Regions from separate parts of the Cohnella soli genome, predicted to be linked through region 2. Evidence: predicted binding sites of a transcription regulator. Region 2 holds the regulator's gene; each other region holds the start of a gene.
What was found. The regulator Rex, encoded in region 2, represses fermentation and respiration genes when NADH is low (regulators of the CRP and FNR family bind a similar motif). The targets are predictions, from matches to a motif close to TTGTGAAATATTTCACAA.
Positions count from the first base shown of each region.

Region 1: the regulator Rex is predicted to act here: its motif matches at 1,120-1,137, upstream of ACFPOF_RS01735 (formate/nitrite transporter family protein).
Region 3: the regulator Rex is predicted to act here: its motif matches at 1,117-1,134, upstream of ACFPOF_RS17080 (DoxX family membrane protein).

Region 1 is NZ_JBHSMI010000002.1:316,633-318,904, forward strand. It holds gene ACFPOF_RS01725 (dipeptidase) at 1-661, shown strand, start outside; gene ACFPOF_RS01730 (cold-shock protein) at 771-989, shown strand; gene ACFPOF_RS01735 (formate/nitrite transporter family protein) at 1,198-1,989, shown strand; gene ACFPOF_RS01740 (L-lactate dehydrogenase) at 1,982-2,272, shown strand, end outside.
Region 2 is NZ_JBHSMI010000025.1:155,996-158,267, forward strand. It holds gene ACFPOF_RS13575 (amidohydrolase) at 1-909, opposite strand, end outside; gene ACFPOF_RS13580 (redox-sensing transcriptional repressor Rex) at 903-1,556, opposite strand; gene dinG (ATP-dependent DNA helicase DinG) at 1,553-2,272, opposite strand, start outside.
Region 3 is NZ_JBHSMI010000028.1:176,209-178,480, reverse strand. It holds partial or broken gene ACFPOF_RS17085 (RNA-guided endonuclease InsQ/TnpB family protein) at 1-75, opposite strand, end outside; gene ACFPOF_RS17080 (DoxX family membrane protein) at 392-940, opposite strand; gene ACFPOF_RS17075 (DinB family protein) at 1,235-1,762, opposite strand; gene ACFPOF_RS17070 (stalk domain-containing protein) at 1,805-2,272, opposite strand, start outside.

The sequences.
Region 1 (2,272 bases), on a different contig from region 2:
TGGGGCCATGTTGTCGCTTGAAGGTGTTGACGCGTTGCAAGAAAATCTCGCGAATGTTCGCATTTTATTCTACCTGGGCGTTCGAAGTGTCGGGATCACTTGGAATTATGCGAATTGGGCAGCCGACGGCGTGTTGGAGCCGAGACGGGGCGGGTTAACGGAGCTAGGGAGAAACCTCGTCAAGGAATGTAATCGAATTGGCATGATTTTAGACGTCTCCCATCTGTCCGAACGGGGCTTCTGGGAACTGGCGGAGCTTTCCAATAAACCGTTTATCGCCTCTCACTCGAATGTTTACGCTGTTCGACAGCACCCACGTAATTTGAATGATGAGCAGATCAAGTCGATCATCAGCTCGGAAGGCGTCATGGGAATCACGTTCGTTTCTCCTTTCGTGGATGCGGTCCAGCCGGTTGCGATAGATAAATTATTGCCTCATATCGACCGCGTATGTTCGCTTGGCGGCAGCCGTCACCTCGGTTTAGGTTCGGATTTCGACGGAATCAAAGAATGGATGATCGGGCTGGAGCATGCGGGAAAATACGGACAATTGGTCGAGTTGTTGCAAAAACACTACTCCGAGTCGGACGTCAAACGTTTCGTTTACGGCAATTGGTATGACTTTTATTCCAAACATTTGCCGGATGGGCAGGCGAATTGAGGATTGGTCTCATAAAATAAGAAGATTGTGCTAATATTAAAATGGGTTACACACAAAACGGAATCGGAAATCGTGAATCGGAAATCGTGAAACGGAAAGAGGGATAAGCTTGTATTCTTCTCGCAAAAAAACGGTCGAAGAGCTGCCCGAGGAATTAACGGCAATCTGGTCTTGTTCGGACGACAACTGCAACGGATGGATGAGGGATAACTTTGCGCTCTCCTCGACGCATCAATGCCCGTTGTGCCAATCTGAGATGGTGAAAGGCGAAAGAATGCTCGTCGCTCTCGCGAACACAAGCCCGCTTCATCACAAAGCCGAGGATTAAGTTCAACGGGGCGACGAAATGGCAATAGGAGCACCTTCATGTCGGCTCCGGCAGAAAACCCGGTCTTTCGAGGCCGGGTTTTTCCTGTATGCAGGCGGGTCACATTCGAACGTTCGATTGATGCGTGAAAATGTGATGTTTCTCACATCGCGGGCGAGCGGTATGGCGTATTCTACGTGTAACCCAAAGAGAGAAGGTGAGGAGCGGCATGGAAGTTGAAGCGCTCGAGAAGGTCGAGCAGCTCGCCCTCAAGAAACATCGAATATTCGAGACGAGCCGGCTCCGTTACATCGCCCGTTCCGCGCTTGCCAGCATGTTTATCGGCTTTGGCGTCATCGTCGCCTTCAAGACGGGCAGCTTCTTCTACGCGGAGCATTCGCCGATGACGTATCCGATGGCGGCGATTACGTTCGGGGCTGCCATTATATTAATTTGTTACGGCGGCGGCGACTTGTTTACGGGAGATACGTTTTATTATACGTACGCTGCGTTAAGACGCCGAATACGATGGCCTTCTGTTATGCGGTTATGGCTGTTCAGCTACTTGGGCAACATTCTCGGAGCTTCGTTCTTCGCGCTGCTGATCTACACGACAGGGCTGTTCTCGGAGTCGTCGGTGAACGGGTTCTTGCTCAGCGTCGTGGACAAGAAGATGAACTTGCCGACGATGGAGCTGTTCTTCCGAGCGATATTGTGCAACTGGCTTGTCTGTCTGGCGTTTTTCGTACCGATGTCGATGAAGGGCGACGGGGCCAAAATGTTCGCGATGATGCTGTTCGTATTCTGTTTCTTCATTTCCGGATATGAGCATAGCATCGCCAACATGTGCACATTTGCGATTGCGCTTGTACTGAATCACCCGGGAACCATTTCCTTAGGCGGCGTTATTCACAATCTAGTCCCCGTCACCTTAGGCAATCTGATCGGCGGGGGATTGTTAATGGGATTTATGTACCACTACGTTAATAAACCGGAATTGGAGAGTGATCGACATGAGTAAAACGAAGATTGTTGTTATCGGAGTAGGCGCGGTTGGGGCGACAACGGCGTACACGCTGCTGCTGAGGGAACGGGTGGACGAACTGGTGCTCATCGACGTTAACAAGGACAAAGCCAGAGGCGATGCGATCGACATGAACCACGGTCTTCCGTTCGTCGGGAAAACGAAAGTGTGGGCCGGCGATTATGAAGACTGTCGCGGGGCCAGTATCATCATTATTACGGCAGGCGCGGCGCAGCGGCCGGGCGAGACGAGGGTCGATCTACTGAAGCGGAATGCGGCC
Region 2 (2,272 bases):
TCCGAGCGAAACCTTAACACCCGCTTTAAGCAAGTCCGGTACGCGCGCGACACCGCTTGCCAGCTTCAAATTGCTGACCGGATTATGAGAGACGGCGACGCCGCGTTCAGCGAGCAAAGCAATTTCGTCGTCGTTCAGATGTACGGCATGCGCGACAAGCGTCGGCCTCCCGAACATGCCTAGTCGATCGAGATGTTCGACCGGACGGCAACCATAATCGCGCACATTCTGCTCGACTTCGGCGATCGTCTCCGACATATGGGTATGCATCGGCAAGTCGAGATCGTGTGCCGCCTCTACGAATTTCAAAATGAAATCTGGCGGGCAAGTATAAGGCGCATGAGGCGAAATCATAACGTTAATACGCCCGTTTGCCTTGCCGTGCCAGTCTTTGGCGAATTGAATGGCATCCGCAAGCTTCGCCTTCTGGACGTCCTCCGGACACAGTCCAATAGCGCCGCGCGTCAAGCTCGCTCTCATGCCGGAACGCTCGACGACTTCGGCAACCCGGTGCATATGATCATACATATCGACGAACGTCGTCGTTCCGGACTTAATCATTTCGGCCGCGGCTAGCGCAGACCCCCAATATACGTCATCCCCGGTAAACTTCGCTTCCGTCGGCCACATATGATTTTGCAGCCACTCCTGCAATGCCAGATCGTCTGCCAGCCCACGAAGCAGAGACATCGCCGCGTGACCATGGGTGTTCACGAGTCCCGGCATAAACAAATAGCCTTTGCCATTCAGCTTCTCGGATGCAAGACGTTTCTCTTCCTCTGGCGCTTCTCCTTCTCCCATGGCGGCGATCCGCTCGCCTTCTACTGCCATCCAGCCTTGAAACTGCGGAAGCGTCTCATTCATTGTGACGAAATACCCGTTCTCGATCAATAATCGCGTCATCAAAATTCGTCTCCTTCATTCGATCCGTTGATCGAGTCCATATAATAAGCAAGGCTAAGCAGCTCTGCTGTAAAGTCTGCATGATGAATGCGAACGCCAGGCGCGGCTTTCAGGACGACCGGCGCGAAATTCAGAATGCCCCGGACGCCGGAAGCGATGAACTGGTCTGCGACATTTTGCGCTTCGGCTGCCGGCACTGTAATAATGCCTACCGAGATGTCCAGTTGCTGCACCGTTTCTTTTAATTCGTTCATCGGCTGAACGGTCAACCGATTAATCATCGACCCTTTTTTGCTCTCATCCGCGTCGAATACAGCGACAATTTTCATATTGTCTTTAATATACGTATTATAATTGCACAACGCCCGTCCCAAGTTGCCCGTACCGACAAGGGCGACGTTCAGCGTCTTGTCCAGCTTCAAAATTTGGCGGATTTTCTCGATCAAGTAATCGACGTTATAGCCGACGCCCTTGCGGCCGAACTCCCCGAAATAAGCGAGGTCTTTACGAATCTGCGCCGGATTCAAGTCCAGCTTCTCTCCGAGTTCCTGCGAGGAAACCGTGTGAATATTGCTCACGCTCAGTTCATTAAGGAAACGCAAGTATATCGGCAGCCGCCGAACGACCGCCTCGGAAATTTTGATCGGTTTCATTCTGGTTCCCTTCTTTCTATTCCTTGTTCGGGAAACAGCCACTCGCGCGCTCTACCGGCGAGTGAAGCCGTCGGTAAATGCTCCATTTTAGGCCCAGGCAGCGAGTACAGAAAATGTTTCCCATAATACGTTTCGATAACCCTCGTATCGTAAAGCAACACGATCCCGCGATCTGTCGCCGTTCGCACGAGCCGTCCAAACCCTTGCTTAAAGCGGATAACCGCTTGGGGAAGCGACAGCTTCATGAATGGATTTTGGTTTTCCGCCTGCAGTTTCTCGGCTTTCGCTTCCGCGACGGGATGGTTAGGCGGCTGGAAAGGCAATCTGACGATCGCGAGGCACGTAAGCGCATCCCCCGGCAAGTCGATGCCTTCCCAGAAGCTGCTCGTACCAAGCAACACCGTTGCCGGCTGTTTGATGAATTGCTGCGTCAACCTACTACGACTTCCTCCGTCGAGCCCTTGGCCGAGCACTTGAATACCGGCAGGCTCCAGCTTATCTTTCAGAGGACCGTATACCGTTTTTAACATTCGATGCGACGTGAACAGTACGAGCATTCTCCCGCCCGCCGTTCGCGCCATCTCCTCTAACGAGGCTGTCAGCGCCGCAACAAACGCGGCTTCTCCTTCCCTGCCTTTGATGCCCGGGAAATCGCGAGGAATGAGCACGAGCGCCTGTTCTCGATATTTGAATGGAGAAGGCAGCATCGCTGTCTT
Region 3 (2,272 bases), on a different contig from region 2:
ATAAGCTGCCCCATGTTCGCGCAACAATGCGGACTCGACGGGAAATATGCGAATCTGAACCGTTACAGTTTGCATCTATTCACCTCCCTCGGAAACATTATACCAAACAAATGTTCGCATCGAAAGAGTTGTGACAAAATGATGTCGTCTTGGCTACTGCATAAAACGAGAACAGCAACAATGTAGGACAATTAAGCTGGCCTGCGGACAGCCCATGTCCTATTGTCGATTCATTCCAAGCCTAAAGCCAAGGGCTTTCTCGACTAAAGTTCTGTAACGCCTCTATTGTACCGGAAGTTGGAGCTTTGTGTCCCCTCTTCAACGATTCGGAAACGTCAAAACACCGGGTGCCTTCCCCTGAGGAGGCCCCCGATGTTTTGTTTATGATAAGCTATTTGGCCAGTGCCCCTTCTCCGGCTCCCGCTGCCGGGTTTTTAGGTTTGCGGTGGAACAGCCGATCAGTGCCCTTATGAAGGAGCGGGAGCACGTAACGGTCAAGTCCGAAGCGGCCTGCGTTCGTTCCGGCGACGACCACCAGCATACCGAGCAGCAGCAGCCAAGGGTTCGTGTTTACGGTGCCGGCGAACAGGAACATGAAGTTCATCAGCAGCCCGAAGAATGCGGCGGTGAGCGTCAAGGTGCCGAGGATAAGTCCGAGCCCTACCAGAAACTCGCCCCATGGAATCATGACGTTGATAATCTTGACGTTCGGAAGAGCGAAGTGTTCAAGGAAAGCTTGGTAGGTTGGGTAGACCGCCTGGCCTGTCGCCTTGTCTACGATCGGGTTGTTAATGGCGTTGTTCAGGAAACCCGCTGCGTTAAACGGGGTTCCTCCGGTAAGCTTGTGCCACCCGGCCGTCAACCACGCATACCCGACAACAAACCGTACGATCGTTATGATTACCGCCGCTATGCGGTGTTCTCTCCAAAGTTTCATCATCTTAATCACTCCCTAATTGGAATTGGTGGAGCCTTTAAGTTATATTCCGATTATCCGTTGGACTGTATCGTCCTATTCACCGATGTGTGAGATCGTTTCGCTGACATCGGGATCACCGTCCTTGTTGGTTGATCTCTCTTTCATGTCTTTATTGTAAATCCATTTGCGAATTATGATTGTGATTTAAATCACAATATTAGAGGAATTCATCTCTCTGCGAAAAAAAACATCCCGCGCAAACTGCGCAGGATGCTTCCTGTCCAACGAGAATGATGCACGTATCCGCAAATGCCGCTACACACCCATCCGCTTCCTGATCAATCGAATCTGTCCCCGATGATTAATCTCGTCCTCGAACACATGAAACCACATAAAATAATGGTTCGCCTGCTTGCCGTGCCAGAACTCTTCCTCCATGTGCAGCCAATCATCGTTAACCGACTTAAACAGTTCATAGGTGCGGTTTCGGACTTCTTCCAATTGGTGCAGGTAGAAGGCGAGGTCATTCCCCTTGATTTTCTCCCGACCCGAATCCCCTAAATCCAGTGCCGGTCCCCAGATGGCCATTTCTTCTTCGTTTAAGTCGCGCTTTTCGAAGGTTTCGATTTGATAGGCGTATTCGACGGCCGCAAAATGCGCTAGCAACGCCCCAATCGAATTGCTTTGAGCATCCATGAGAAAATCAAGCTGGTCCACCGTTAAATCCTTTACCGCCGCCAACGTCGTATACCTCGCATAATTCATCATGGACAGTAGTCGGCCGACTTGCGGCGTATATCCGGGAATGTCCTTAATCAGATAGATGTTGTCCATGTTGATCATGAGAGATTCCTCCAGTTGACGCAGCTATGATGCGACGCTCTACTACTTCACGAAGGAGGAGAACGGCACTTCGAATTCCGGCATGCCCGCCGCGTAAGGCACATACTCGTATTGACCGAAATAGACGACGATACCGTTATGTTTCAGGAAGTAATCGCGGTCCGGCTCGATCGTCTTGAACGGTTCGATCAGTCCCAGGCCACGCGCTTTGATATCGCTTTTGATTTTCGCGTTAATGATGTTTACGTAGTCGGAGTTCCCGCCTGCCGCGTCTTTCAGCGAGATCAGATCGCCCGTCGCCAGATCGAACGTATACGTCGTCCGCGCCGTCGAACCGTGAGCGCCGCCCGTGTAAATATAGTAATCGACGTACAAGCTCAACTTGCCCTTCTCGTTATAGGTGATCGTGTAATCGCCCTCGAACGCGTACGGATTGGTCGGCTCGAACGAACTGTCGTTGAGCGGCTCCTCCAGCGACGTCTGCCCTTCTTTCGCCTGAAGCTCCGCGTC